Regions from separate parts of the Clostridium chromiireducens genome, predicted to be linked through region 1. Evidence: a T-box and tRNA genes for the amino acid it is inferred to sense, from the RefSeq annotation. Region 1 holds a T-box; the other holds one or more tRNA genes.

What was found. A T-box is a leader RNA that pairs with one kind of tRNA and senses whether it is charged. The one in region 1 lies ahead of tyrS (tyrosine--tRNA ligase), so its partner is inferred to be a tRNA-Tyr.
Region 2: it has a tRNA-Tyr gene. The T-box ahead of tyrS (tyrosine--tRNA ligase) is inferred to sense a tRNA for this amino acid. The anticodon was not compared.

The regions. Positions count from the first base shown of each region.
Region 1 is NZ_QXDJ01000008.1:177,004-192,185, reverse strand. Features, by position in the region: gene D2A34_RS24180 (ABC transporter substrate-binding protein) at 1-239, opposite strand, end outside; gene D2A34_RS24175 (ABC transporter ATP-binding protein) at 251-1,219, opposite strand; gene D2A34_RS24170 (LysR family transcriptional regulator) at 1,513-2,409, shown strand; gene D2A34_RS24165 (APC family permease) at 2,751-4,079, shown strand; gene D2A34_RS24160 (helix-turn-helix domain-containing protein) at 4,173-5,021, opposite strand; gene D2A34_RS24155 (Rid family hydrolase) at 5,483-5,887, opposite strand; gene D2A34_RS24150 (NAD(P)/FAD-dependent oxidoreductase) at 5,981-7,108, opposite strand; gene D2A34_RS24145 ((2Fe-2S)-binding protein) at 7,110-7,439, opposite strand; gene D2A34_RS24140 (FAD-dependent oxidoreductase) at 7,451-9,028, opposite strand; gene D2A34_RS24135 ((2Fe-2S)-binding protein) at 9,057-9,368, opposite strand; gene D2A34_RS24130 (ornithine cyclodeaminase family protein) at 9,402-10,538, opposite strand; gene tyrS (tyrosine--tRNA ligase) at 10,761-11,960, opposite strand; T-box leader at 12,192-12,452, opposite strand; gene D2A34_RS24120 (sigma 54-interacting transcriptional regulator) at 12,932-15,182, opposite strand, start outside.
Region 2 is NZ_QXDJ01000007.1:66,192-81,373, forward strand. Features, by position in the region: gene murA (UDP-N-acetylglucosamine 1-carboxyvinyltransferase) at 1-932, shown strand, start outside; gene spoIID (stage II sporulation protein D) at 1,076-2,134, shown strand; gene D2A34_RS22375 (M23 family metallopeptidase) at 2,555-3,286, shown strand; gene spoIIID (sporulation transcriptional regulator SpoIIID) at 3,396-3,650, shown strand; gene mreB (rod shape-determining protein) at 3,730-4,764, shown strand; gene yyaC (spore protease YyaC) at 4,818-5,348, opposite strand; gene D2A34_RS22395 (hypothetical protein) at 5,445-5,846, shown strand; tRNA gene D2A34_RS22400 (tRNA-Tyr) at 6,008-6,092, shown strand; tRNA gene D2A34_RS22405 (tRNA-Val) at 6,100-6,175, shown strand; tRNA gene D2A34_RS22410 (tRNA-Thr) at 6,203-6,277, shown strand; tRNA gene D2A34_RS22415 (tRNA-Tyr) at 6,290-6,374, shown strand; tRNA gene D2A34_RS22420 (tRNA-Val) at 6,382-6,457, shown strand; tRNA gene D2A34_RS22425 (tRNA-Thr) at 6,485-6,559, shown strand; tRNA gene D2A34_RS22430 (tRNA-Tyr) at 6,572-6,656, shown strand; SAM riboswitch class I at 6,774-6,872, shown strand; gene metK (methionine adenosyltransferase) at 7,251-8,426, shown strand; gene recD2 (SF1B family DNA helicase RecD2) at 8,778-11,006, shown strand; gene D2A34_RS22445 (hypothetical protein) at 11,025-12,041, shown strand; gene D2A34_RS22450 (ComF family protein) at 12,014-12,670, shown strand; gene hpf (ribosome hibernation-promoting factor, HPF/YfiA family) at 13,086-13,619, shown strand; gene secA (preprotein translocase subunit SecA) at 13,958-15,182, shown strand, end outside.

The DNA.
Region 1 (15,182 bases):
ATCTTTCCATTAGTGCTCTGAAACGATTCAACTTTCACTCCAGTCTTTTTTTCAAATCCATCCTGAATATTTTTAGCTAATCCATCTGGGCCTGCACTATAAACTACTACTGTGCCACTTAGTTTTTGCGTTTTATCAGCATTAGAACTTACAGTATTTTCACTTTTTCCACACCCTGCTAAAACCACTGTGCTAATTGATACTATTAATAATATTGATAGCATTTTTCTAAATTTCATTTAAAACACTCCTAACATATTGAATATATATCCTTTTTCTTAATAAACATCTTAAGCTTGTCACCTTGATTCTTTTTTTGTGAATCATACACTATAAAGTTTCCTATACTCATAATATCCACAAGAATTTCATATCTGTCACCAACATAACTTACTGCTTTAACTGTTCCTTCATAAGTTTCTACATCTTCTTCTTTTATCTCTCTTAAATGTACATTCTCTGGTCTTACTAATTGTTTTTCTGGAAAAATCCAATTAGACTTACCAATAAACTTTGCTACAAAGGCTTCAGAGGGGGAATTATAAATATATTCTGGAGAACCGACTTGAAGTATTTCTCCTTTATTCATAACTACAATTTCATCTGACATTGCTAATGCTTCGCTTTGATCATGAGTTACGTAAATAGCTGTAAGTCCTATGTTACGAACTAAATTTGTTATCTCTATTCTCATATCTTCTCTTAATATTGCATCTAATGCACTTAGAGGTTCATCAAATAGCACCAGCTGAGGCTTTAAAACTACTGCACGAGCAAAGGCTACCCTTTGTTGCTGTCCTCCAGAAAGCTCATGGGGAAATCTCTTTTCCATTCCCTCAAGTCTTACCATTTCTAATGCTTCCATTACTGCTTTGTTCAAATCTTTTTTCTTACCTGTAGCTTTTAAACCAAAGGCTATGTTTTCAAATACTGTCATATGAGGCCATAGAGCAAAATCCTGAAATACCATACCAAAATTCCTTAGGTGTATAGATTTATTTATCTTCTTCTCATCAGAAAATAGACATTCATCATCCATGTAAATTTCACCACTGTCTGGTTCTTCCAAGCCTGCAATAATTCTTAATAAAGTAGTTTTTCCACAACCCGAAGGTCCGAGTAAAGTAGTGAAATTACCTTTCTTTACCTTAAGGCATACTGACTTTAAGGCCTGAAGGTCACCAAAGTTTTTTCCAATTTCTCGTATATTTAACTCCATACTAATCTCCTTATATATTTAACTACTTCTTACTATAATCTTCTTTAATTAATTCATTGTTATCTTCATGTAAATATCCAGTTAACTTTTTCTATAAAAACTATTATATGGTATAGATTTTATCTATACTGTATTTATAAATATTATTATTTAAGTAGAAAATAACAATTCAAAATAGGCAGGTAGATTAACTTGTTATTTTTTTGATAATGCCTGCTTTAATGAAATACTGGCTAAATACTCACTAAAACTCTATATTTAAGGTTCTTAAGAAATCCCTAAGGAGGTAACCCATGAACATAAATCTTATTAAATTTGAAATATTAGAGGAACTTTATAAGCACAAAAAAATAACAGCTGTAGCTGAAGCATTAAAGCTTAAACAACCAACTATTACCTTTCATTTAAAAGCTATGGAAAAAGAATTTGGAGTAAAATTATTTGAAGCTAAATCCGGAAAACTTATTCTAACAGACGCCGGAGAAGCCCTTTATCACTATGCGTCTAAAATTAACGCCTTGGCAAAAGAATCCTTTAGGGTTGTTAAAGAATATGACTTAAAGAATGGAAGCATAAAAATAGGTGCTAGCTATATACCAGCAACCTACCTATTACCACGTATACTTTTTGATTATACTGAGAAAAATCCTAAGCTTTCAATTTCTTTAAAGGTAAATACTTCACCTCTTGTACTCAATATGCTTCAAAAGCATGAAATTGATATTGGAGTTATATCATGCGAGCCTTTTGAACTGCCAAATATAATAAGTCACCCTTTACTTGAAGAAGAAATGGTAATATTTTTCTCAACTAAACACCCTTTAGCATCTGAAGAACACATAAGTTCAGAATTAATCGAAAAAAACTCTTTTATCCTTCATGGTGAAAAGTCCAGTACTAGAAGTATAACTTTAAAATGGTTTGAAAATTCTGGTATAAAAGTTAATAGAAAAATAGAACTTAATTCTTTAGAATCTATAAAACATATGGTTTTGCAGGGAAGACATATATCACTTATATCAAAGCTGGCAATCCAACAAGAGGTTAATGACGGCAACTTAACCTATCGTGAAATTCCTTCCCTAGGGAATTTAATTACAAAGAGAAATATTTATTATGCTATTAATAAAGACAGACTAAACTCCTCTATCTTAACTAATTTTATAGAATCACTGACACATTCAATCTAGTATCGGATAGGATCAATTATATTTTCCATGACCTTATTTTATGTACTTTTAGCGCTTTCTGAAGTAACATAAATATTTTCAAGCCAACTTTTCTTGTTTTTATTTTCCTGTTTTAATTTATTTTCAGATCCTTTTCTTACCCTGAATTTGAAAAATAAATAAAAAATTCTTTTGTTCCGAAATTTACAATCTTTAAAAAATGAATTTTGCTATTATATTAGAAAGAAGCTTCTCACAAACATATATTTAAAAGTAATTTTTATTGAATTTAGGGCAAGGGTGCTCTGCTTAGCAGAATACCCTTGCCTTTTATAATTTGGAATATAATGGAGGCGTTTATTATGGAACACGGAAAATTGAAACGAACTTTAAAAACAAGCGATCTAGTAATCTTTGGTTTGGTATTTATGATACCTCTAGCTCCTGCAGGCATGTATGGCGTATATTTAGGCCCTTCTGGCGGAATGGTTGCATTGTGTTATTTAATAGGAATGGTAGCCATGTTTTTTACTGGGATGAGTTACAGGGTAATGGCACAGAAATTTCCAACAGCAGGATCTGTATATGTATATGTTCAAAAAGGTGTATCACCTGCATTAGGTTTTCTAACTGGCTGGGCTATATTATTAGATTATTTCTTAATGCCAGCAACTGTTGTTATTATTGGAAGTATTTATGGTAATGCACTTATACCTTCTGTTCCTGCTTGGATATGGATATTAATATTTATCGTCTTTAGTACAGTAATTAATGTTTTAGGTGTAGATTTGATGTCTAAATGCAGCTGGATACTCTTTACATTGCAAATTATTGTGATCATAGCCTTTATAGGATGTACTTTAAGACTTTTACTTAATGGAACAATTCATTTTAATATGATTTCATTTTATAATCCTGAGCAGTTTGACCTATCTAGTATCCTTAAAGCAACAGGTATTGTTATTCTTAGCTATTTAGGATACGATGCTATTAGTACATTGGCAGAAGAAACTATTAATCCAGAAAAATCTGTAGGAAAAGCAATTATACTTTCAATTTTGATTATTGGACTAATATTTATTGCAACTACTTTTTTTGCAGGAATGGCTTATCCGAATTATCAAGACTTAAATCCTGATACGGCATTCACAGATGTTGTTACCTTTGTAGGTGGGACATGGCTTAATATCTTAACAACAATTACATTGATAGTTTCCTTTGGAATAGCAACAACGCAGGCTTCACAAGTTGCGGTTGCAAGAGTACTTTTTGCAATGGGACGAGATGGAGTGTTACCAAAGCAGCTTGCATATGTCAGCAAAAAAACACAAAGTCCCGTAGTTGCTACTGTATTAGTAGGAATTATTATAACACCAATTTCACTGTTTTGTTCTCTTAACTTTATTACTTCAATCGTAAGTTTTGGTGCTTTACTAGGCTTTATCCTATTAAATATTGCAGTAATCAGCAGATTTTTACTAAAGAATAATGAACCAATCAGCTTACAAAAGAAAATAATAAATTATGGAATATGTCCTGTGATTGGCTTAGCAGTAACAGTCTGGATCTTTATTAATCTAGATGCAAATGCACATTTAATCGGAGCAATTTGGCTGTTAGCTGGCTGCTTATACTTAGCAGGTGTCACAAAATTCTTTAGAAATCCTGTTCCGCAGTTAGAATTAAGTTAAGCACATTCAAAAATAGAGTAGCTGCAACTTACTTATAAAAAAGGAATGCTCAAAGCATCTATTGCTTGGAGTATTCCTTTTGCATTTTATTCATCATATAATAATTATCCGTTTTTTATATTCGATTTCTTTTAATGACTTCATATACATCTTAGGCGTTGTATTTGTAAATTCGTGAAAATCCTTAATCATGTGGGACTGATCATAATAACCTAAATCCATAGAGATCTGTGCTAAATTAGACTCAAACATTTCTTTATCTAACTCATTTAAAGTACTTAATAAATATTGAAATCTCATAAGTTTACAGAATACTTTTGGAGATAATCCAAACTCTTTAGAAAATGTCTTATTTATATATCTAACTGAATATCCTGTTGCCTCTGCAAGTTCATTAATTTTAATTTTTCCTGCTGTCTGCATAATGTTATTTATCATATATTTCTTTAGATCTTTGTATTTATTTATTTCATTAAAATTAGCATAAAGCTTTATATATCTTTCTAAAAACACCTGTATCTGATAGTTAAAATCTCTGCTTGAAGTAATTTTTTCAAACAATTCATTATCTTTTATCACTTCTAAAAATGGAATTTCCTGTTCTACCAAATCTGACATGGTGATATTTTTAAATTCAAATGGACTTCCTGGTAAAAATCTTACTCCAAAGAAATATTTATTTTCACTATTATGGGTTAATGTTGGACGAAGAACTGTTCCACATATATGTGCATATGGAGCCTTATCATCACAACAGAATAAGATGTCAATACATCCATCTGGTACCGCAATAAAAGGTCTTTCTATAATATCTTCTTTTTGGAAGCAGTAGAAATGAGAAATTCCATAATTCATTATAACTGCCTTATAATAATGAGATGTAGTCATTACAAAGTATGGCTGCTTAGGCCTAATAATATTTCCTTTTGTTTCTCCCACCATATTTCCTCCACTCCACTTCTTTTCTCACATAAATTAAACTTCCTTGAATTTGTAAAATTATCTTTTAAAAAGTATAAATTTAATCGAAACTCACATATATAAATTCTGATTAACTTTCATCTACCATTAAACATTTTTGAAAATTTTTCAAAGAATTCCTTCAATAATTATCAATCGCTTAACATATATCTAATAAATTTCAAAAACAGATATTTATATCAACTATACATTATTTATTTTACATTGAGAATACATTTTTCATGGTTATGTAGGAATAAATTTATTCTTAATTCTATATATTATTCTACATTTTGAAAAATTCTGTAATGATTTAAGTTGTATTTATCAATTGTTAATCATGGCATATATATATTCATCAAATAAATTATTGTAAAAAAATAGCCAAGTCGATCTCCTTGGCCATTTGGACTTGGTATTTTCTTTAGTATTCCTAAGCTCTCTTATTGTTCATTAGTTATAATTACTGCATCCATTTCTATTTCAATTAACTGAGAAGGCCTATTAAGCATAGTAGTACCAACCATTGTAAAAAGCGGTTTGATATCATGAAAAATCTCTGAATAAGCTCTTGCAATTTCAGCTCCATACTTCATATCAGTTGTATAGCCTTTTATTCTAATAACTTCTTCTTTTTTAGAACCCGATTTCTCTAACAATTTCACTAGCTTTTCTAAAATATATTTTGTCTGCTCATAAGCACTACCCTCACCATAGACTGTGCCATCTGGTTGTACAGAAGTAGTACCTCCGATATAAACAAATGGACCTACCTTTACCATTCTAGAATATCCTGTTTTTTCTTCCAATGGAGCACCTGATGAATAATTTGTTCTCGTTAAATCCATATTAATTCTCCTTCTTTGATATTATTTATAAAAAATCTCATAATAAAAAAATTAAACTTATATTTTATAAATTAATCTTTGACTATTTAATATCTAAATCTTAGCTTTAAACCTATCATAACGGAAGGCACTTATATCAAGAGTAGTTCCATTTCCTTCTACCATTTCTGATAATAGCATACCTACTGTTGGAGAGATTCCAAATCCGTGTCCACAAAATGCACAGGCAAGTATAAGTCCAGGAGCTTCTTCTACCTGACTTATCACAGGTACATGATCTTTACAATCATCTATCCAGCCTGCCCAAGTACGAACTATCTTGGCATCTTTTAAATCTGGAAAATACTTCATTATTCCTCTACATATACATGAAGCTGTAATACTTGCTGTAGTTGGTGTTCCATTATCCTTATTAAGCGCTTCATAACCTGATGCACCACCAAATACAAAGGAACCGTGTTTACTTTGATGCCCATAAAAATCCGCTTCAGCAGTACCAAGCATTTGGTAGAACATTGGCTTTTGAGCTTCTGTAACAAGAACTTCTAGCAGAACTTGATTCATTGGAATATCTATCCCAACTGTAGCAGCTATTTTTCGGCTTTCATAGCCTGCTGCAAGAATTATATGATTTCCTTCATATACATTATCCTTAGTTACTACCTGCCTAGCTTTTCCTTTTATTTTTCTAATTTCAATAACTTCTTCTCCTGTGATAAAACGAGCACCTAATTCTCTTGCTTTATGATAAAAACCTAAAGTTGTAGTCAAAGGATTAGCGTGTCCATCAGTAGGACACCAGCTTGCACCTATAACTTCCTCTGAAAGATATGGATTAATTTCTCTTACTTCATCTCCAGAGATTATGTTCACCTCAAGCCCACAATCCTGAGCATTCTTTGCAAGATTAGTTAATATCTTCATATGCTCTACTGTTTTACCTAATCTTAAATTACCTTCTTGATAATATTCTACATCGACTCCTAATTCTTCTGAAAGATTTGGCCAAAGATTTTTTATACCATACATAGCAAGTGGAAGTTCTCTCTTATCACGCCCTGATTGACGAACTCCTCCACCATTTCTTGTTGAACCTCCATCTCCAATACTGTCACCTTTATCGAGGACAATAACAGAATGGCCTTTTTTTGATAAGTAGTATGCTGCTGCATTTCCAATTACACCACTTCCAATAATTATTACATCTGCACTATTTTTCATGCTATTTACCTCCTACTTGTTCATTTCCGAAGACTTCCATTTCTATAGGTCTCATAGGTGCACGCGATACTGCTGGCTCTAATTCTAAAGGTGATATTTTAAGCTCTCTTGCCACAATCCCCTTAACCAATTTACCGCAGGTTTGTCCCTGACAAAGGCCCATACCTGTTCTTAAATATCTTCTAATTTCAGTTATGGTAAACATACCATCATGTACTGCTTTTCGTATTTCACCCTTTGTAATTTCTTCACAGCGGCAGATTATCATGTCATCATCAGGCTGCGAAATAAATTCACCTATATCTCTTGATCTATCATTTACTTTACTCATAATCTTACCTCCTATGCCTGCTTAAAGAATCTTACTTTCATTCCCATTTCATTCGGAACCTTTATTGTTAATAAGTTTGTGTGATCAAAAGCTTTAACAGATTTAACACCTACTACTTCCACTTCACATGCTTCTTTTCCACTTCTATCTAAACCAATGCCTTTTGCACCTTTTTCTGGTAGCGGTAAAAATTCATAAGGAAGTGTTACTGAAGTATAACCTTCTTCAAAATCTTCATTCACAAGGAAAATTGATTGTCCAGAACAAGATGCAACACACATTCCACAACCAATACATGTTGATTCTTCATCAACAACTGGAAGAGAGGTAATATTTACTCCAATCTTAATACAGTTTTTATGGCACGCATCTTGACATGGATTACAAGGAATATTTTGTGAACATTCTATAACTGGATGTACTCCCTTCATAGACTTAACCCCTGGATATTTTATAACTTCTTCATCAGTTAAATATCCTTTCTTAAGAAGATTCTTTGAGACCTCAAAGCCTTCATCTGTCTTATCAATATCTTTTCCTTTATTTTCTGGACCAAACATACCTTGTCTTAAACTAGATAATGCCTTTTCCAATTCCTCTGCCTTTTCTTCTAATTCTTTTTTCTCAATAAATCCTAATCTATAAGAGGCTGCTACCCCTGCAATTCTTCCTTCTATCATGGCCGAACTTGCTTCTTCAATTCCTGAAACATCACCTGCTGCAAATATTCCTTTAATTGAAGTCTCACCATATTCATCGCAAACAGGAACATAGCCACCCTTTTTAGGATTCTCCTCCATAATGCAGCCAGCCATTTTAGTAAGCTGGGACATAGGAGAAAGTCCTACTGCAAGGCATATAGTATCCACATCAAAATGCTTTTCTGTTCCAGGTATTATCTGCCAATTACCATCAACTTCACCAATAGTAACTCCTGTTACACATTCCTCACCTTCCGCTTTAATAATTGTATGAGACAAATAGAAAGGAACTCCGCATCTAGCTACCTTTGCAGCGTGAACACCATATCCTCCGATTCTAGGTGCCGCATCGACTATTGCAACCACTTCACAGCCTGATTGTATAAGTTGATATCCTACAACTACTCCAACATTTCCGCTGCCAAGCATAAGAATTTTCTTTCCTGGTTGTACTCCGTGAAGATTCATCATAGTTTGGGCTGCACCTGCACCAATTACTCCTGGAAGTGTCCATCCATCGAAGGTAACCATATTTTCAGATGCACCTGTTGCAATTATTACTGCATCGCCCTTATAATGAATAACTTCATCATCTATTTTTACAGTAACTTCTTTATCTAAATAAAGACCAATAACTATAGCATTTAAAACAACTTCTACTCCTGCATCATTTGCTTCCTGTAAAAGCTCCTCACCTATTTTAAAACCTCTAATTTTTGCTCTATGCTCTTTTGATCCAAAGAACTTGTGTATTTGCTTAAATAGTTGTCCGCCAGGCTTAGAATTTTCATCAAATACAACAACCTTTAGTCCTCTTTTTGCTGCTTCTATAGCTGCTGAAAGACCCGCTGGCCCTGCTCCAACAACAATACAATCATATCTTTTCATACGAATACCTATCCTTTCCTAAAAATTTTTATGCTTCTTTTTGAGATGAAACGCCATATTGCGTTTGAACCTTCATACCTTCTACAAGAGGTGTTACACAAGTTCTTACATTTGGCTTACCATCAACTACCATTACGCAGTCTGTACATCTTCCAATAGCACAGAATATACCTCTTGGTGAACCTTTTTTAGTATGTCTATGAACTAATACGCCAGCAGCTCTTAGTGCTGCTGCTATTGGTTCTCCTTCATATCCTTCAAATGCTTTCCCATCAAATTCAAAATTCACTAAACGTCCTTTATTAGGCGCGCCTAAAATTGGATGCTTTTCAATTCTCATATAAAGATCTCCTTTCAACTGTAATAATTAAACTTAAGCTAATTGTGGCTCATCCCAAAGATTTAGCTTAGTCCCTATTCCTTTTTCAATAGCATTTCTATAAACTATAGTCCCCCATGCAACATCTTCTACTGGCATACCACCAACTGAATAAATAACAATTTCATCTTCCTTGCGATGTACTGGCACTTTACCAATTAATACATCTCCTAAATCATCAATTTTGTCTTTACTCATTTTGCCTTCTTCAATTAAGTCCATACAGTGTACTGCTGGAATTGGAATAGAATTATATGCTGGAAATTCCATTTCTTCTTCCCAAGCTTCATATAATTGAATATTATCTGTAACAGTTCTTGCTCTATTTAAAATAAAATCATCATCAAATCTTGCTGCTGCTGGACAACAGAGTACTGCACCCGGCTTAATCCATTCTTCATTTATATATGGATATTCATTTATATCACCCGTTGGACTTGATGTTGCAATATGTACAATATCACAATCTCTAACAGCATCTTCTATTGTGTCCACAACAATGATATCTTTAATTTGTGGATAATCTTCATTAAGATACTTTATAAATCCATCAATTGATTTTTTACTTCTTCCTTTAATTTTTACAGTTTCAATTTCCGATCTAACAGCCATAGTCGCTGCAAATGCTGTTTTACTCATAACCCCTGGTCCAATAATTCCGACAACCTTTGAATCTTCTTTAGCAAAATATTTCACACCAACACCAGGAACTGCACCTGTTCTATAAGCACTTAAGATATTCGCTGACATATATGCAATAGGAGCTCCTGTATCCTTATCATTTAAGGTAAGCATAAGTATTGATCTTGGAAGTCCTTTAGTTCTATTTTCTACGTTTGATCCATACCACTTCATTCCAGCCATATCGAACTTACCACCTAAGTAGGCAGGCATTGCCATAAATCTTCTGTCTGGACCATCTTTAGGCATATTAGGAAATGGTGATTCTTCAGGGAAAACCATCATAACTCCGTGTGAATTTCCATTAGGACCACCCATACGATAATCTCCCATTTTTAATAACTTGAACATTTCTTCCATGGCTTCTACGCATCCAGCCATTTCTTTAACTCCAGCTTTAATCATGTCTTCTTCATTTAAATATAAAAAATCAATTTTTGTTTCGCTCATGTTACCTTTACCTCCTAAAAAATAATTATATTTTATAAAAAAAGGTCTAACTTCTTCATTGAAGCTAGACCTCTTTGCCTTTCTTGAGTATTATATTACTCCATCTATATAAACAAAAATTGTAAAAATCGGAACTAAATCATCTATTATTGATAAGCTTTCTTTTTTTGTGATTTTGCTGTGCAAACAAATACTATATGATTTAAAAGTAGATCACCTAGTTTATTTTAATCGTACAAATTTCTTCTTTCCAATCTGAATTACTATTTCATTTTCCATTTTTATATCCTCAAAATTATCTACTTTAACATTATTTATCTTGATTCCACCTTGGGAAACTAACCTTCTTAATTCATTTTTGCTTTTTACAAATCCGTTTAGTACTAAAATTTCTCCAATATCAAAATTTTCCCCTTCAATGATAATAGTCTCTATATCTTTAGGCATTTGACCTTTCTGAAATACTGTTTTAAATCTTTCTTCAGCTTTTTCTGCTTCATTTTTTCCATGATACAACCTAACAATTTCTTTTGCCAATTTCATTTTTATATCTCTTGGATTTACTTTTTCATCTTTCAAATCATTTTCTAACTCTTTAATATCATCCGGGTGAATGTCTGTAACTAAATTAAAGTATTTTACTATTAATTCATCAGGTATTGTCATTGCTTTTTCATACATAACTTCAGCTTTTTCATCTATTCCAATATAATTTCCAAGACTCTTACTCATTTTTTCTTTTCCATCAAGTCCTTCAAGTAATGGCATGAATATTGTGGCTTGTGGTTCTTGACCATATTCTTTTTGAAGCATTCTACCCATAAGGACATTAAACCTTTGATCAGTTCCACCAAGCTCTATATCAGCATTTATTGAAACTGAATCAAACCCTTGCATCAAAGGGTAAAAGAATTCATGAACAGAAATTGGGACTTGATTTTCATATCTCTTTTTAAATTCTTCTCTTTCCAGCATTCTTGCTACAGTCATTGTAGCTGCGAGCTTAATTGTTTCCTCAAAAGTTAATTTAGATAACCATTCACTATTAAATCTTACTTCCGTTTTATCTTTATCTAACACTTTAAAGATTTGTTCTTCATAGGTTTTAGCATTTTCTAAAACCTGCTCTGTAGTAAGTGCTTTTCTCCCCTTGGCTTTACCCGTTGGATCACCTATTTTTCCTGTAAAATCTCCTATAATAATAATTACCTTATGCCCTAAATCTTGTAGTTGTTTCATTTTTCTAAGCACGACTGTATGTCCTAAATGTATGTCCGGTGCACTCGGATCTAATCCCAGTTTAACAATTAAAGGTTTATTATTTTCATTAGATTTTATTAACTTTTCCTTTAAGGAATCTAATCCTATTATTTCATCTACACCTTTCATTATAATTTTTACTTGTTCATCTATATTAATCATTTTAATTTATCCTCCTAGCTTCAATTTATAATTTATAATTTATATTTTATGATTTCTGTTTTAATATTAATTCTTAGGCAAATGAAAGAAAAATGCCATGGTTATTTTTTTGCATGTTTCTTATATTAAACTATATAATTATTGGCGCCTTAATAATTATATAGATAAAATAGAATACTGATGTCCTGGTAAGTATTGTTTTGATACAAAACAAAAAAGCTCTCATCCTTATAAAAGGACGAAAGCATTACTTACGTGTTACCACCTTAATTTATTGTTACCTCACAATAACAACCTCTTCAAGTACGCCAAAAATTATTGGTTATACTCTAGCACTATAACGTGTGCAACTAACGACATCTGCCTACTGGTTGTTATCTTTCGGAGTGCTGCTCAGAGATGTATTCAAATCAGCTTGTTTTGCCCCTCTCACCATCCGGGAACTCTCTTTAAAACTCTGTTAATTTTACTCTTTCTCTTCAAAGCTTTACTGTATTCTAATTTAAATTTATTTTATATTTCTCATCAAAATTTGTCAATATCTTTTTTAACAAACTGGTATAAATACTTCTGCAGTTGGTATTCCAAGTGAAACCAACTCTCTTTGCTATTGAACTTAAGCTTAGCCAAATATAACATCATCCCCCTCTCCTATAATTAGGACGACAAGAAGCCCCACTTAATAAAAATATGAAAGCATTCTTGCTGTAATGATGGTAAAATTAAGATATCATATATATTAAAATTCATGATTGGTGTAGGCCAAGAGCGCCCCTAATAATCCACTTGAATTCTTATAAAATCTGATACTCAATTAATAATACTTCAAGTTTAGAGTTTTTAAATACATATAGTATATTTTTTCAAAAACAGTTATCGGACATTATATTTATTTACTTATCAAACTCTATACCTGAATTCAATATATTTTATATACATAATAATTCTACTTAACACTATTTCGACAGTTTCTATAAAATTATATTTTTAAATATATCATATAACAATGATAGCTCATACTGACTCAATTTAATATGATATCGCTTTTCTATTTCTTCAAAAATATCCTTTGAAACATCATAAAATTCCTTTTCTTTATTTGTACATTCTATTTTATTATCATTTTCAGGGTATTCTGATGTCATTAATCGTTCAATCATAAAAGCAATATGCATATATAGATTAAGTTTAATATAACCAACTAAATTCATATCATAGTAATGTTCATATCTAAAAATAACATTTTCTACTTCGTTAATTACAATATTGGGATTTAAAAATGTCAATCTACTAGCAATTCCCTCAATAGAAAAGAATTTTATAAATTCTCTTTTCAAATCTTCAAATTTCTGTTCATTTATTTCAGATTTTAACGCTTCCCATACACACCTCTCACCTTTTCCATCTAAAATATCATAAACATTTACCCAAGGTATATTTGTAATATTAGGTAAATTCGAGGTTGTAATAATTAATTTTGTATGTTTAAAATTATCTTTATTGTTTTCTTCAATTAGATTTTTTAAATTCTTATAATCCATCGTAATAATATCCATAGTTTCATAATTAATGACTCTATTAATTATCTCTTTTATTTTATCCGAAATCCCAAGTCCAGACATACATGAGATAATAATGTTATTTCCCCGTGCAATCCCTTCAAAATATTGAACACCGATTGTATAAATACTCTTTGCTTGCTCTGCAATGTATTTAAATGATATATTCTGAATCATTTTCATACCAACATCTAGAGCAATTGCAGTTGTGACATTATTCATAATAAGTAAATCTCCCGATAAATGATTTTTAATAGATGAGTACATTTGATTTAATGAACCCATATCAACTAATAAAATCACCCCTTTACTATTATTAACCTTTTCAAGATAGGCATTTACTTTTTTAATAGTTTCTGCTAAAGATATATCCATAGGCATATCAATAGATTCAAATACAAAGGTACCACAATTTTGATTTGCTACAGATTGAATACTACTTGCAGTGGCATTTCCATGGGCTACAATCAAACCTTGAAGTTCAATAGTTTCTAGAATATATCCTTGAAAGAAAAGAGTATTAATAATTTCCACGCATTTACATGTTCCAGTTATTATTGTACCAAGTGCTTCTTCTAACTTCATAGCAACATAGTGTGCTCTTGGGGATACAAGATTTAAAAAATTTATAATTTTGTATAAATCAAATTTCAGTATCATATCATCCTGAAAAGTTAAAAGTACACAATACATAAGCTTGAATTCTTCCTTTGAGCACTGAATTCCGTATCGCTCTATAATTATTTGGCACTTTTCTAGATAGCTTTCTCTGATAAATAGATTCTGTTCCGAAAACAATAAATCTGAATTCTTTTTTAGAGAATGTGTTAGTTTTTTAAAGGCAATTACAATCTCTATCTTGGCAGTCTCAATATTTTCATAAGAAATCCGAGAAATCTCTTGAAAAAACACGAGAAATTTTTCCTTTACTTTTAAAACCTCCTCATCTTCAACTTGATGCAGATCCTCATTATATAGTATTCTAATAGAATGTAGTCTTTTGCTGGTGACATTAAACTGTATATCTGAAATATTAGGAATCTCTTCTAACGTGATGTTCAAAAATGGCTCGTTTTTCTGCTTTGTGAAAGCATTAGCACAGCTAATTTGAATAATATTTTGAAGGGTTCCAATGTTTCCCTTAGGTTTTGAAAAACATAGTGCCTCTACAACATTTTTATCTACTACAATATTCTTTTGTATTTTTTTTGCCTCTTTATAATAGAACAAATGAAGCATCTGTAATCTCTCTACAAAAGGACGGTTGATAACATTTTGAATATGAATATGAACCGCAATTCTACGTCTAAACGTCTCCAACAATACCTCCTCGGTACGCTCTGTGGTAGCAAAAATAAATCGTACATCAGATTTTTTCCATTCATTATCTCCCAATTGACGATATTTCCCTGTGTCCATAAAGATAAATAGCTTTTCCTGATTAGCATAAGATAATCTATGAATTTCATCCAAAAACAGATACCCGCCGTCAGCCTCATTTAAAAGTCCTTTCTTGTCACTATTGGCCCCTGTAAAACTTCCTTTCTTATATCCTAGTAATGTTGCAGACAATAGTTCAGGATTATTTGCATAATCTGCACAGTTTAATACTACAAAAGGGGCTTTAGAGGAAATTACCCTTTGTTCTAATGCATATTGATAA
Region 2 (15,182 bases), on a different contig from region 1:
AGCTATCACTACCAGGTGGATGTAACATAGGAAGTAGACCAATCGATTTACATCTTAAGGGGTTTAAGTTACTTGGAGCTGACATTATAATGGGGCATGGTTTTGTAGAAGTGAAGGCGAAAAAAATGATTGGAAGCAGAATATATCTAGATTTTCCTTCAGTTGGTGCAACAGAAAATATCATGATGGCATCGGTGTTTGCCGAGGGTACCACTATAATAGAAAATGCAGCAGAAGAGCCGGAAATTTGGGATTTAGCACAATTCTTAAATAAAATGGGTGCTAAAATAAAGGGAGCTGGATTTGGAAAAATAACTATAGAAGGAATAAAAAGCTTGAAGGGAATAAGCTATAGGCCTATATGTGATCGAATAGAAGCAGGAACTTTTATGATAGCTGCTGCTATTACAAATAGTAAGCTAAAGATTAATGGAGTAAATGAAGAACATTTAAGACCTGTGATAGAAAAACTAAAAGAATGCGGAGTTAAGTTTAGTGAATATATAAATAATTCAGTAATTGTGGATGGAAGAGCCACTAAGAAACCTCTAGACATAAAAACACTTCCATACCCTGGATTTCCAACTGACATGCAGGCACAGATGATGAGCTTATTATCAATTGTTGAAGGTGTAAGTGTTATTACAGAAACAGTTTTTGAAAATAGATTTATGCATGTAGCAGAACTTCAAAGAATGGGGGCTAATATAAAAATCGATGGGAGGACAGCTATAATTGAAGGAGCACAAAAATTGACGGGATGTGAGGTTAAGGCAACGGACTTAAGAGCAGGGGCAGCATTGATTTTAGGAGGTTTGGTAGCGGAAGGAGAAACTGAAATAAGTGATATCTACCATATTGACAGAGGATATGTTGAAATTGAAGAAAAATTTAGAAGACTAGGAGCAGAAATTTACAGGATAAATGTTTAAATATGAAAGATTGCAAGAGGCTATCTTATTTTTAGATAGTCTTTTTTATGTTTAAATTTAGGGTGAAGTGGAATGCATAAAAGTTAACATAATTATAAAAGTTAAACATATACTTTATAGTGCAGGCTTTAGGAGGATAAGTTATGAAAATAATTAATGTAAAAACTAAAAATATTAAGATAGATAGCAGTGTGAAGACAATCGGTGTCATGACCGTGTTTATTGTTATTATATTAGTAGTACTGCCTTTAATTTTTCTTGGCACTGGAAAGGGAATTAACAGTGAATTTAGTTTGGACAATAATGATATAGTAAAGAATTCAAACATAGTTTTTCCTGTTGATGGGAAAGTTAAGCTTTACCGTAAGTCGGAAGATAGAGTTGAGGAATTAGATTTGGAAGATTATATAATGGGAGTTGTAGCAAGTGAAGTCCCAGCTAGCTTTGAAGAAGAAGCGTTAAAGGCTCAGGCAGTTGCAGCAAGAACATTTTATATGAATAAAAGGAATAATCCAGATAAAGACTCTAAAGCAAAAGGAGCAGAAGTTTGTGATACTATAAATTGTCAAGTTTACATGAGTAAAGAAGAAAGAGTATCTAAATGGGGGAAAAGTCAAGCAGAGAGCAACTGGGAAAGGATAAGAGAGTCAGTTTTAGATACAAAGGGTCAAGTTCTTACTTATGATGGGAAAGTGTTAGAATATCCTCAATTTTTTGCAACCAGTTCAGGTAAAACAGAAGATGCTAAAGATGTATTCTCAGTTGATGTACCATATTTAAAATCTGAAGAAAGCAAAGGTGAGGAAATTGCTCCAAAGTATAAAACAACTATAAAAATTCCGGTGAGTGAATTTGTAAATAAAGTAACTGGAAGATATACAAACTCAAATATTAAGAAAGATAATTTATTATCTCAAATTAAGATAGAAAGTTATACTGAGGGTGGTAGCGTAAAGGAAATAAAGGTGGGGAACACTACCATAAAAGGGACTGAGTTTAGGGAGCTATTTGATTTAAATTCAACAAATTTTAAGCTGAGTTTTGAGAATAATGTAGTATCTGTGAATTGTACAGGCTATGGTCATGGCGTTGGTATGAGTCAGTGGGGAGCAAATGTCATGGCTAAAAATGGTTCTGCATATGAGGAAATTCTTAAGCATTACTATAATGGAGTAAAAATTCAAGAAATAGAATATAAATGACATGGAATTATTTCAAGATACAGTGAACTAAGTTTGGAAAATATTAATATGGAAGAAATATTTGTAATTAATTTTAAATATTACAAATATTTCTTCTTTTTTTGTTTAAAGAATAAGAAGAAGGACATAATCTAGCTAACACTAAATTTTATTGGAAATTATAATGGAGTGCTATATGAAGCAGCGAATAATAATCCCTATAAATTTAGTTGAACTTATACATGAAAGAGGTGAAAGTCTAGGATTTGGTAGTTATAAATTATAGCTTATGAGTTATGAGTTCATAATTATTAGTACTAGGTAAATGTTCGCGGTCTATTATTGAAAATTTTAAAAAATGAAAAATAAAATGTAATAAAAGTGCTTGGTTATGTATTATTTTTCATAAAAAGGGAACTATAACAATAGGAGGTGTTCATATTGAACAAAAATTTAAAAGAGAAATTCAGAAATTTGATTAGGAAGGAGGGATTTTACATCGCTTTATTCCTTTGTCTTTGCATAATAGTTACAGTTGGAACTATTTCTTATAAAATGCTGAGCAATAGAAGTGAAGTTAATAAGACTGAAGATATTAATAAAGAATTAACATTGAACTCAGACGACAGTGGAAAAACAGTTAATGAAGTTCAGAATGCTGAGAGAGTTGATAATTCTTCAAGTAATAAAAATACAACTGATAAGACAAAGACAGAAAAAGCAGCTACGGTAGCTACAAATAATACAGTGAGTTTTGTGAATCCTTTAGATGGTGTTGAGAGCAGAAAATATACTTATCCAGCACCGGTAAAAGTAGAAGAAGGTATTTTTAGAACTATTAGAGGTGTAAACTTAGAAGCTAAAATAGGCACAGATGTTAAAGCGGCAGCCGATGGAGTAGTAGAGCTTGTAGATAATTCAGGAGTAGAAGAAGGTGTAGTTGTAGAAATTAAACATGCAAATGGATTGAGAACAAGATATGGTAATCTTGATGCCAATGTTTTAGTAAAAAAAGGTAGTAAGGTTACAGCAAATCAAGTCATCGCGAAAGTTGGAGAAACTGCAAAGGTATTTAGTAAAGATTCATTTGGAGAGTTTTTAAATTTACAAGTAATTGATGCTAATGGAGAACAAGTTAATCCAGAAAAATATTTTAAATTAAAATCTAAATAATATTTTATGAAAACAAAATATTAGTCATTCATTAATTCAAAATGAATGACTAATACAAAATGTGAGATTATGTAATTTATAAAAGTATTTAATTAAAGGAAGTGGTATTTTGAAAGATTATATTGAGGAAAGAGTCTTAGATGTAGCAAAGTATATTATTGATTCAAAAGCTACAATAAGAAAAACTGCCAAAGTTTTTGGAGTAAGTAAAAGTACGATTCATAAAGATATGACAGAAAGACTTTTAAAAATTAATCCAGAAATAGCACAAGAAACTCATTCAATTCTAGAATTGAATAAAGCTGAGAGACATATTAGAGGTGGAAAAGCCACTCAAATGAAATATAAAATTATTGAATCTTAATAAGATTAAGTCTATAATATATTATTAGTAGAATTATGTAAACATAGGTATTAATATGTATTATAGGAGTGAATAAGAGATGTGCTTTTGGAGAACAGGGATAGACCTTGCGATTGACTTAGGAACAGCAACTGTACTAGTTTATGTAAAGGGTAAAGGGGTGATATTAAAAGAGCCTTCTGTTGTAGCTATAAATAAAAATAATAATAAATTGTTGGCTATTGGTGAAGAAGCTAGAAAAATGATAGGAAGAACCCCCGGAAATATAGTTGCAGTAAGACCGTTAAGAGATGGTGTTATTTCAGATTATGACATAACACAAAAGATGCTAAAAGAATTTATTAGGAAAGCATGTGGAAAAAGAGGTATTAGGGCTCCTAAAGTAATTGTTTGCGTACCATCTCAAGCTACAGAAGTAGAGAAGAGAGCTGTAATTGATGCAGCTATGAATTCAGGAGCAAAAACAGTTCATTTAATAGAGGAACCGTTAGCAGCTGCTATTGGAGCAGGGCTAGATATTACAAAGCCTAATGGATGCATGGTAGTAGATATTGGAGGAGGGACTTGCGATATCGCTGTAATTTCACTGGGTGGAGTAGTAGAAAGAGAATCAATAAAAGTGGCTGGAGATAAATTTGATGATGCTATAATAAAGTATGTGCGAAATGAATATAAGTTAATGATAGGTGAAAAGACAGCCGAGGATTTAAAAATTAATATTGGTTCAGCATTTAAGAATTCTAGAAATCTATCATGTATGATGAAAGGTAGAAATCTTATCACAGGATTACCAGACGAAGTAGAAATTACAACAGAAGAGATAAGAAATGCAATAAAAGAACCTGTAGAAATAATAGTTGACACAGTAAAAAAAGTGTTAGAAAAAACACCACCTGAATTGGCTTCAGATATAATCGAACGAGGAATATTAATGACCGGTGGAGGTGCGTTAATACACGGATTAGATAAGCTTATAGAATTTAAGACAGGAGTAGCGGCAATGGTTGCTGAAGATTCTGTAGAGTGTGTCGCTAAAGGAACTGGTAAAGTACTTAGTTACATAGACAAGTTGGATGGAGATGTAAACTCTCAGCAAATAGTGCTTATAGAATAGCAGAAAAATAACAGTCAAAATAAGTAATTTTGGCTGTTATTTTTTATGAAATTTTAAATGGTTGGGAATTGCCCGCGATTTAAGTTATAGGCTTCCATAAAAATTCTGGATATAATCTTAGCCATATCCATAATAAAAGAAAGTCTTATACTGCGAGAAAAGAAGAATTCGGCATTGTCGCTAGAGTCAACAATACCAATAACTGATGCAATTCCGACTTCTGGAAGCTCCTTGCCCACGCCTTTACCTGGATGTATTGCGTAATTTCTTATGCGAATTTCACCTATGTCGTCTTCATCACCCAAACAAGCATCAACGCCAATAATAGATGCATCAGGATGATTGGATTGTATTTCACTTAAGCGTTCATCTATATTTAAGGCGTGAATTGGAGAAGATAAGGTACCATAAACAGGTAGGGGGAAGAAATTCTCAGTTAGTATAGTTCCAACTAATGGACCAAGACAATCTCCAATGCATTTATCAGTACCAATGCAAACTATTACCGTATTTTCGGTGATATAATTTTTAATTTCTAAAGTTAGATTGTAATTAAATTTAAGATTAATATCTGGTTTCATCAAGAATATATACCCCCTTTATAGATATATATGAGGAATAGAAAGAAGATAGTATAAAAAAAATATAAATGGTAATTAATAGTAATAAAGGAGGTATTTATGAAGAAGTATTTAATAGGTTTATTTTTATTTATCACAGTAATAATGAATATTTATTTAGTATTTTACTGGGAACCACAGGGTCAAATGAGTGCAAAAAAAGAAGATGTTGAAACGGTGGTGTCATATACAAAATCAATATATAAAGTAAATAAAGGAAAAATATTGGAACAATTATCACCTGAAAATAAGAAAGAATTAGAACAAATAATGAAAAAACTATCAGCACTAGATATGGGAAGAATAAAAGAATATTATGAAGAACCTGATGAGGAAAAAGGAGTAATAAATGCTTTTAAGCTTTTAAAGAAGAGACTTTCGAGTGAGGATTACAATAAACTGGAACAACTAAGCTCTTCATTTTTAGATATAAAGAGAATAAATGAAAAAATAAAAAAATAATTAGATTACTATGTTAAATGGAAGTATGATGTAGAAATATGAAGTAATCCGGGGATAATTTCGCTAAAAAGAGTAATTATAGAGTTGAAATAAAATCACTTTGCAGATATACTAATCATTGTTGATTAGCAATACGACAAGTGCAACAAACAAAACAATATGGAGGAATTCCCGAGTGGCCAAAGGGGGCAGACTGTAAATCTGTTACGTTTCGTTTCGATGGTTCGAATCCATCTTCCTCCACCATTAAGATGGGCGCATAGCTCAGCTGGGAGAGCACCTGCCTTACAAGCAGGGGGTCACAGGTTCGAGCCCTGTTGTGCCCACCATCTTAAAAAATATAATCAAATAAACATGCTGGCATGGCTCAACGGTAGAGCAGCTGACTTGTAATCAGCAGGTTGTAGGTTCGATTCCTATTGCCAGCTCCAACAAAATAATATGGAGGAATTCCCGAGTGGCCAAAGGGGGCAGACTGTAAATCTGTTACGTTTCGTTTCGATGGTTCGAATCCATCTTCCTCCACCATTAAGATGGGCGCATAGCTCAGCTGGGAGAGCACCTGCCTTACAAGCAGGGGGTCACAGGTTCGAGCCCTGTTGTGCCCACCATCTTAAAAAATATAATCAAATAAACATGCTGGCATGGCTCAACGGTAGAGCAGCTGACTTGTAATCAGCAGGTTGTAGGTTCGATTCCTATTGCCAGCTCCAACAAAATAATATGGAGGAATTCCCGAGTGGCCAAAGGGGGCAGACTGTAAATCTGTTACGTTTCGTTTCGATGGTTCGAATCCATCTTCCTCCACCAAAAAGAATAAACATAGTTTATTCTTTTTTATTGAATATTAGCATAATAATAGATAGTTATAATATTGACTAATTATGGATGCTATGATAAAATATTTTTGAAAATTAAATTATGTAACTCTTATCAAGAGAGGTGGAGGGATAGGGCCCTGTGAAACCCGGCAACCTGTATTAATATAAGGTGCCAATTCCTGTAGATATTTCTACAAGATAAGAAAATGATTGTTAAAATCGCGCTCTTCTTATCGAAGAGCTTTTTTTATTTATCTGATGTCTAGCAACTGTAATGCTCCTAATCCCTATTAAGATTGTTGCTAACAGTGGAACGACCCTAGACGAGGCACCCCTTGAAGGTATAACTTCAACTAAGATTCAGATGAAGAATAAGCTCCACCTGAATCAAGTTTCACTTGATATAATTAAGTTTACGCATGCTTAATTATTAAAGTAAAAAATATTAGAAATCAATGGAGAAGAGTAATTTAATTTGGTTTATATTGTATTTAAAATATAATAAGTAGATATAAGTTTTTTAAAATAAAATAATATATGTATAAAATAAAATGATACATATATAAGTGAAGGAGAGAACAAAATGAGAAGATTATTTACTTCAGAATCAGTTACAGAAGGGCATCCAGATAAAATGTGTGACCAAATCTCTGATGCTATATTAGATGCTATTTTGACACAAGATCCACTTGCTAGAGTTGCTTGTGAAACATGCACTACTACAGGTATGGTTATGGTAATGGGAGAAATAACAACAAATTGTTATGTTGATATTCCAAAGGTAGTTAGACAAACAGTAAGAGAAATTGGATATGATAGAGCAAAATTCGGATTTGACTGTGATACTTGCTCAGTTATCACATCAATAGATGAACAATCAGCCGATATTGCAATGGGTGTTGATGAAGCTTTTGAATCAAGAAAAGGTGAAAAAGATGCAGTAGAGGCAGTTGGAGCTGGAGACCAAGGTATGATGTTTGGTTTTGCGACTAATGAAACAGAGGATTTTATGCCGCTTCCAGTATACATGGCTCATAAATTATCAAGAAGACTTACAGAAGTAAGAAAAGATGGTACTTTAAATTATTTAAGACCAGATGGTAAAACTCAAGTTACTGTTGAATATGAAGATAATGTACCTAAGAGAATAGATACTATAGTTATATCAACACAACATGATGAGAAAGTAACTTTAGAACAAATTCAAGAAGATCTTAAAAAGTATGTTATAGACGCTGTTGTTCCAGCAGAGTTATTAGATAGTGAAACTAGATATTTCATTAACCCAACAGGTAGATTTGTTGTTGGAGGCCCTCAAGGAGATTCAGGGTTAACAGGAAGAAAGATAATAGTTGATACATACGGTGGTTATGGTAGACACGGTGGCGGAGCTTTCTCTGGAAAAGATCCAACTAAGGTAGACAGATCAGCTGCTTATGCTGCAAGATGGGTAGCTAAGAATTTAGTTGCTGCAGGTGTTGCTGATAAACTTGAAATTCAATTAGCTTATGCAATTGGTGTTGCTAAACCAGTTTCAATTGAAGTGGAAACTTTTGGAACAGGAAAGATTGATGAAGATAAGATTGTTGAAATAGTGGAAAAAGTTTTTGATTTAAGACCAGGAGCTATAATTAGAGATCTTGACTTAAGAAGACCTATTTATAGACAAACAGCTGCTTATGGACATTTCGGTAGAAATGATCTTAATCTACCATGGGAACAATTAAATAAAGCTGAAGAAATAAAAAAATATATCTAAGCTTTAATTGTTACTAATTAAAGCGTAATTTAAATCACTAGAGTAACTTAAAAATAGTATAGATGTATTTATTAGCTGTCTTAAATTTATTTAGGACAGCTTTATTGCGTAATGAATTTTTAATTTTATTAAGAATTAGTTAATGTATGCTGTTGTTAGATATCTTTGAGACCGTCACTTTCAAATAAGTCTAATATTCATAAGAAATTATTATATTAGAATAATATTAACAAATTAATAGTGTTAAACTATTGTGCAATTTATTTGTGATATAATAAAAAAAGAAATAAATCTAAAGTTAAATTTTATTCTTAGCAGTTTAAATAAACATAAAAAGTTTGGAGAGATTCTATGGAAGTTCTAAATGGTTTTGTAGAAAGCATTGTATTTAAAAGTGAGGATACTGGTTATGTAGTTTGTAGGATTAGGAATGAGAAAAATTTAATTAATGCTGTTGGAACTGTTCCGTTTTTGAAGGAAGGACAGAATGTAAAATTAACAGGATACTGGACAGTGCATAAGCAGTTTGGTAATCAATTTAATATTCAAGATTATGAAGAACTTCTTCCAAACTCATTAGATGGAATAGAGAAATACTTGAGTGCTGGAATAATACATGGAATTGGACCTGTAACAGCTAAGAAGATAATAGAAAAGTTTGGTGAAGAAACTTTAGATATCATGGAAAATCATATCGAAAGGCTTACGGAAATAGAAGGCATAGGCGAAAAAAAATTTCAAATAATATATGAATCTTATATAGAACAACAAGGCTTAAAAGATATAATACTATATTTTCATAAACATGGCGTTACTAATAACCAATGCATGAAGATTTATAAGAAATTTGGACCAAATGCAAGACATATAGTAGCAGATAATCCTTATATACTATGTGATGAAATATCCGGTATTGGATTTAAGACGGCAGATAGAATTGCAATGAGTATAGGAATTGAAGGCAGTTCAGATTTTAGAATACAAAGCTGCATTAAATATGTAATGAATCAATTTTGTGGTGCAGGTAACACATTTATGCCGAAGGATAATATAATAGAGGAATGTGAAAGAAATTTATTAATATCTAAGGAAGTAATCGAGAAGAACATATATGATATGTCGGCGCAGCAAAAAATTATTGTTGAAAATGTAAATGGAATTGAAGTGGGTTTTTTACTCCAGTACTATTATTGTGAGCTAGGTGTGACAAGTAAAATAATTACTTTAGGGTTGCAACAAATACAAACTATAAATTCTGACATTGATTTTGAAATTGATGTATTTGAAAAGGAACAAAATATAAAATTTGCAGAGTCACAGAGGGAAGCGATTAGTGGAGCTTTTAATAACGGTATAGAAATAATAACAGGAGGTCCTGGAACCGGTAAGACAACAATAATAAAAGCTATAATACATATTTATGAGAATAATGGGATGAAGGTAATACTTGGAGCACCCACAGGAAGAGCTGCTAAAAGAATGACTGAATCAACAGGAAGGGAAGCTAAAACAATACATAGATTATTAGAAATGGGGATCGCGGAAGATGATGAATCGGTCTTTGAGAAAGGAGAATCATCACCTCTAGATTGCGATGTGATAATCATTGATGAGGCATCTATGATTGATATAATGCTAATGCAAAATTTACTAAAAGCTATTAATTTAGGAACAAGATTAATAATTGTAGGAGATGTAGATCAATTGCCGTCTGTTGGGCCAGGAAACGTATTAAAGGATCTTATAGAAAGTGAATATATAAAGGTTGTAAGATTAAAAGAAATCTTTAGGCAGGGGTCAGAAAGTCTGATTGTAGTAAATGCACATAGGATAAATCAAGGTGAGATGCCATTATTAAATCAAAAGGATAAAGATTTTTTCTTTATTAATGAAGAAAATCAAGAAAGAATAGCTAATACAATAATGGATTTAATGAATAGGAGACTTCCTAAGTTTAATAAATCATGGGATAAATTAAAAGATATGCAGGTATTAACGCCTATGAGAAAAGGGGTGCTCGGAGTAACTAACTTAAATACTATTCTTCAAGAAATGTTTAATTCACCATCAAAAGATAAAAAAGAAAAGACTTCTCGAGATATAATTTTTAGAGAAGGAGATAAAGTTATGCAGACTAAGAACAACTATACTTTAAAATGGGTTAGAGTTAGTGGTTATGGTGAAAGTGAAGGTGTTGGTGTATTTAATGGTGATTTGGGATTTATAGAGAGTATAGATGATGAGAGAAAAACTCTTACCATTATATTTGATGAGGAAAGAAAAGTAATTTACGATTTTAATTTTTTAGATGAATTAGATTTAGCATATGCAACTACAATACATAAAAGTCAGGGAAGCGAATTTAAAGTTGTAATAATGCCAGTGTTTATGGGTTCACCTTTTTTGATGAACCGTAATTTACTCTATACGGGGATCACAAGAGCTAAACAATTAGTAGTTGTTGTTGGATTTCAAAAAGCATTAATGTATATGATTAATAATACAAATAGCATAGAAAGATATTCGGCATTAAAACATAGAATTAAAGATATAATAACTAAAGATGAGTTTGAAAATTAATTGAAGGGAGATAGGTGTATGAGGAATGTATCTAAAGTAACAGAAGAAGATTTGAAATACGCATTTGATAAAATAGAGTATTGGTATAAGAAAAATATCAAATTTCTAACAATTGTTACAGTTCCGTTTAATACATCATGTATTTTTTCAAATATAATATGTAAGCTTGCCCAAAACAATAATAAAGTATTATATGTTTGGGGAAAGAATGGAGAGAATAGAGAACTTGTTAACATTGTAAGAGAACTTAATTCAAATATAACTCATTCTTATATTGAAAAGGGGCATTCGAACTCAGATTTTACATTTATTCATTATAGCAACTTGATGAAGGTTAAAGAACATTATGATTTGGTGATTTTTGATGACATTACATACTTTTCTAATTTAAGTAATGTAACTGTAAGAGATATGCTTGAAATTTGTGCAAGTTTGGGCAAAAGAGTGCTGATATATAGTATAGAAAAATTGGCTCTAGTTGGTGAGAAGCTTGAGCTTGTAGCATATAACTACAAAAAACCTTTTGTGGAACCTAGAATATTAACAACTAGAATAGATCTAAATTTAGATATTCCATTTACTCTTTATGACTATTTTAAGTGGTTCAGAGAAAGCAATCATAAAGTAGTTATTTATGTACCAAACAGAGAAAAACTTAGCATAGTATATGATTATTTTTCTAATAAATTAAAGCTTCAAGACGTGAAGGTAATAAAAGTATCAGAGAAGGATGAAATGAAGAGATGTGAAAAGGTATCAAAATATAAAGATAAGGCAATATTTGTAATAACCAATAAAATAGAGGAGTTACTTGAATATTGCTATATGGATGATGCAGTAATATTATTTTCTGATAATGAGAGATATACGTATAAGAAACTACTATATGTATGTGGACAAATAAGAAATGTAAATCTTAAATTACCTGAGGTTTTATTAGTTTCAAATGAGGTATCAGATGATATGGAAAGAGCAAAAAGTATGGCAAGAGATTTCAATAAAAAAGTATGGGAGAAACGCTTAATAGAATTATAAGAAATTTGTGGGAAGGACTAATTGAAGTAATATATCCAAGAGAAAATTATTGCATTATATGTAGAGATGATGATTGTTTTGGAATTTGTGAAAATTGTAGAAAAGATATAAAAAGAATAAAGAATTTATATCAAGATAAAATAATAAGCTACGGTTATTATGGTGGAGTATTAAAGGAGTTAATATTAAAGTTTAAATATAAGAACAATTTTACGGCGGGGGATATACTAACAGAGCTGCTTGAAGAATATATTATTAATAATTTTAACTACAAGGAATACATAATAACATATATACCTCTATCAAAAAAATCAAAAAAGGTAAGAGGATTTAATCAATGCGAATATATGGCTAAAAAGATATCTAGAGATTTATCAATTAGAAGTTTAGAGATATTAATTAAAAGTAAGGAAACAAAAGAACAGAAAACATTAAAAAAGGAAGAAAGATACGAAAATATAAAAAATGCTTTTAATGTAAAAAGAGGAATAAAATTAAAGGGATGTAATATTATACTAATAGATGATGTAATTACTACCGGTGCAACCATTAATGAAGCGTATAAATTATTAAAAAAATATCAAGTAAACGATATAAAACTATTGACCTTAGCCAAAAGTCATATATAATATTAATGTAAAGCTAGGTTTGTGGTTGAAAGTCGAAGCTAGTCGCAGGCAAAACGATCCACGTAATTTAGGCAAAATGTCTAAGGAGCATGGTGCGGTATAGAAGTAAGTCCTGCCAGTTATATTCTGAGAGGGTTAGTAGTGAGGGATTAAATTCTATTAGCAAAAGCTCCAGCAGGCGAGTGTGGGGTCAAAAACCAGGTCAACTAGCTTTACTTTTATTTATATTTGAATTATTGCTAACGGATCAAATGAGAAATCTAATCTGAAATTTACAGTTAGATTTATTTTTTGCGCTTAATTTTCAGAATAAACTGATAATTGTCTTGTTAAGTTAGTAAAAAGATGATAAAATAATAATAACTTAAAGATATTAAGTTTAAAAAACTTTTTCATATGAGAGGGGCTGGAATTAATGAAAGTCACAGTTATAGCAAAAAATATAGAACTAACAGATGCACTAAGAGAAATAGTGCAAAAAAAGATAAGCAAATTGGAAAAGTATTTTGAAGTGGGCGTAGAAGCTAAGGTTACACTAAGTGTTCAAAAAAATAGACATAAAATAGAAGTTATGATTCCGTTTAATGGGGTAGTATTAAGAGGTGAGGAATCGACTTCTGATATGTACAAGTCATTAGACTTGGTAGAAGATAAATTGGAAAGACAAATTAGAAAGCAAAAAACTAGATTGTCTAGAAAACATAGTGGATCATTGAAATTTGCAGAAATAAATAATATAGATATCAATCCATCAGATGAGGAGTCTGGAAATTTAGTTAGAGTAAAGAAATTTGGAGTAAAACCAATGAATTCTGAAGAGGCAATTCTTCAAATGGATTTATTGGGACATAATTTCTTTGTATATCAAGATGCTGATAGCAGTAAGGTGAATGTAATTTATAAAAGAAAAGATGGAGATTATGGTTTGTTAGAACCAGAATTTATATAAAATTCATGAATATGACTGTTCGAAATGTGAGTTTAACTCACATTTCGAACAGTTTTTATATTGCGTGTGAGTAGAGAAAATCTTGTAATAAATCAACCTGCATAATATGGAATTTTTAATTCCAATATTCACATTTATTATTAATAAAATGTGAGCAAAATATTAAAAAAGAATTAAAATTAGATGTTTTATATAGGATTTAATACAAAAATCATGAGTTTTATTGAAAAGAAGATAAATAAAATGCTATAATTATAGAATACGTGATTTATAAATTGAATTTATCAAATATATTTTAGAAATTAGTGTGAAATATAGAATTTCGAAAGGATGACATTATGGGACTATTAGATGCCGTATTTGGAACATATAGTGAAAGAGAAGTTAAGAGGCTTAGACCTAGTATACAAAAAATAAATGATTTAGACGAGGCAATGCAAAAACTTTCAGATGAAGAATTAAAAGCAAAGACTTTTGAATTCAAAGAAAGATTAGCAAATGGAGAGACTTTAGATGATATTCTATCAGAAGCATTTGCGGTTGTAAGAGAAGCATCTGCAAGGGTTTTAGGAATGAAACATTATGATGAACAACTTATGGGAGGTATGATACTTCACCAAGGAAGAATATCAGAAATGAAAACAGGTGAAGGTAAAACTTTAGTTGCAACATTACCAGCATATTTGAACGGATTAAGTGGAAATGGAGTTCACATAGTAACTGTTAATGATTACCTTGCCAAAAGAGATGCTGAACAGATGGGTCAATTATATGGTTTCTTAGGATTGACTACAGGTGTTATTGTACATGAATTAAATAATGATCAAAGAAGAGAATCATATGGATCAGATATAACTTATGGAACTAATAATGAATTTGGATTTGACTATTTAAGAGACAACATGGTTATCTACAAAGAAGAAAGAGTTCAAAAACCATTAAATTTTGCAATAGTCGATGAGGTTGACTCGATTTTAATCGATGAAGCTAGAACTCCGCTTATTATTTCAGGTCAAGGTGAAAAATCTACTGAATTTTATAAGGTTGCTGATTACTTCGCAAAGAAATTACTTGAAGAAAGAGACTTCACTAGAGATGAAAAAGCTAATGCAGTAATGTTAACTGATGAAGGTGTTAGAAAAGCAGAAGCTACATTTAATGTTAAAAATTATGCTGATGCTGAGAATATTGAATTACAACATTATGTGACTCAAGCATTAAAAGCAAACTTTGCCATGAGAAGAGATAAAGACTACATGGTTAAAGATGGAGAAGTAATAATCGTTGATGAATTTACAGGAAGACTTATGGAAGGTAGAAGATATTCAGATGGTCTTCATCAAGCAATAGAAGCAAAAGAAGGTGTCAAGATTGCAAGAGAATCAAAAACGTTAGCTACTATTACATTCCAAAATTACTTCAGAATGTATAAAAAATTAGCAGGTATGACTGGTACTGCATTAACTGAGGAAAATGAATTCAGAGAAATTTATGGATTAGATGTTATTGTTATACCAACACATAGACCAATCGCAAGAAAAGATAATCCGGATTTAGTATTCA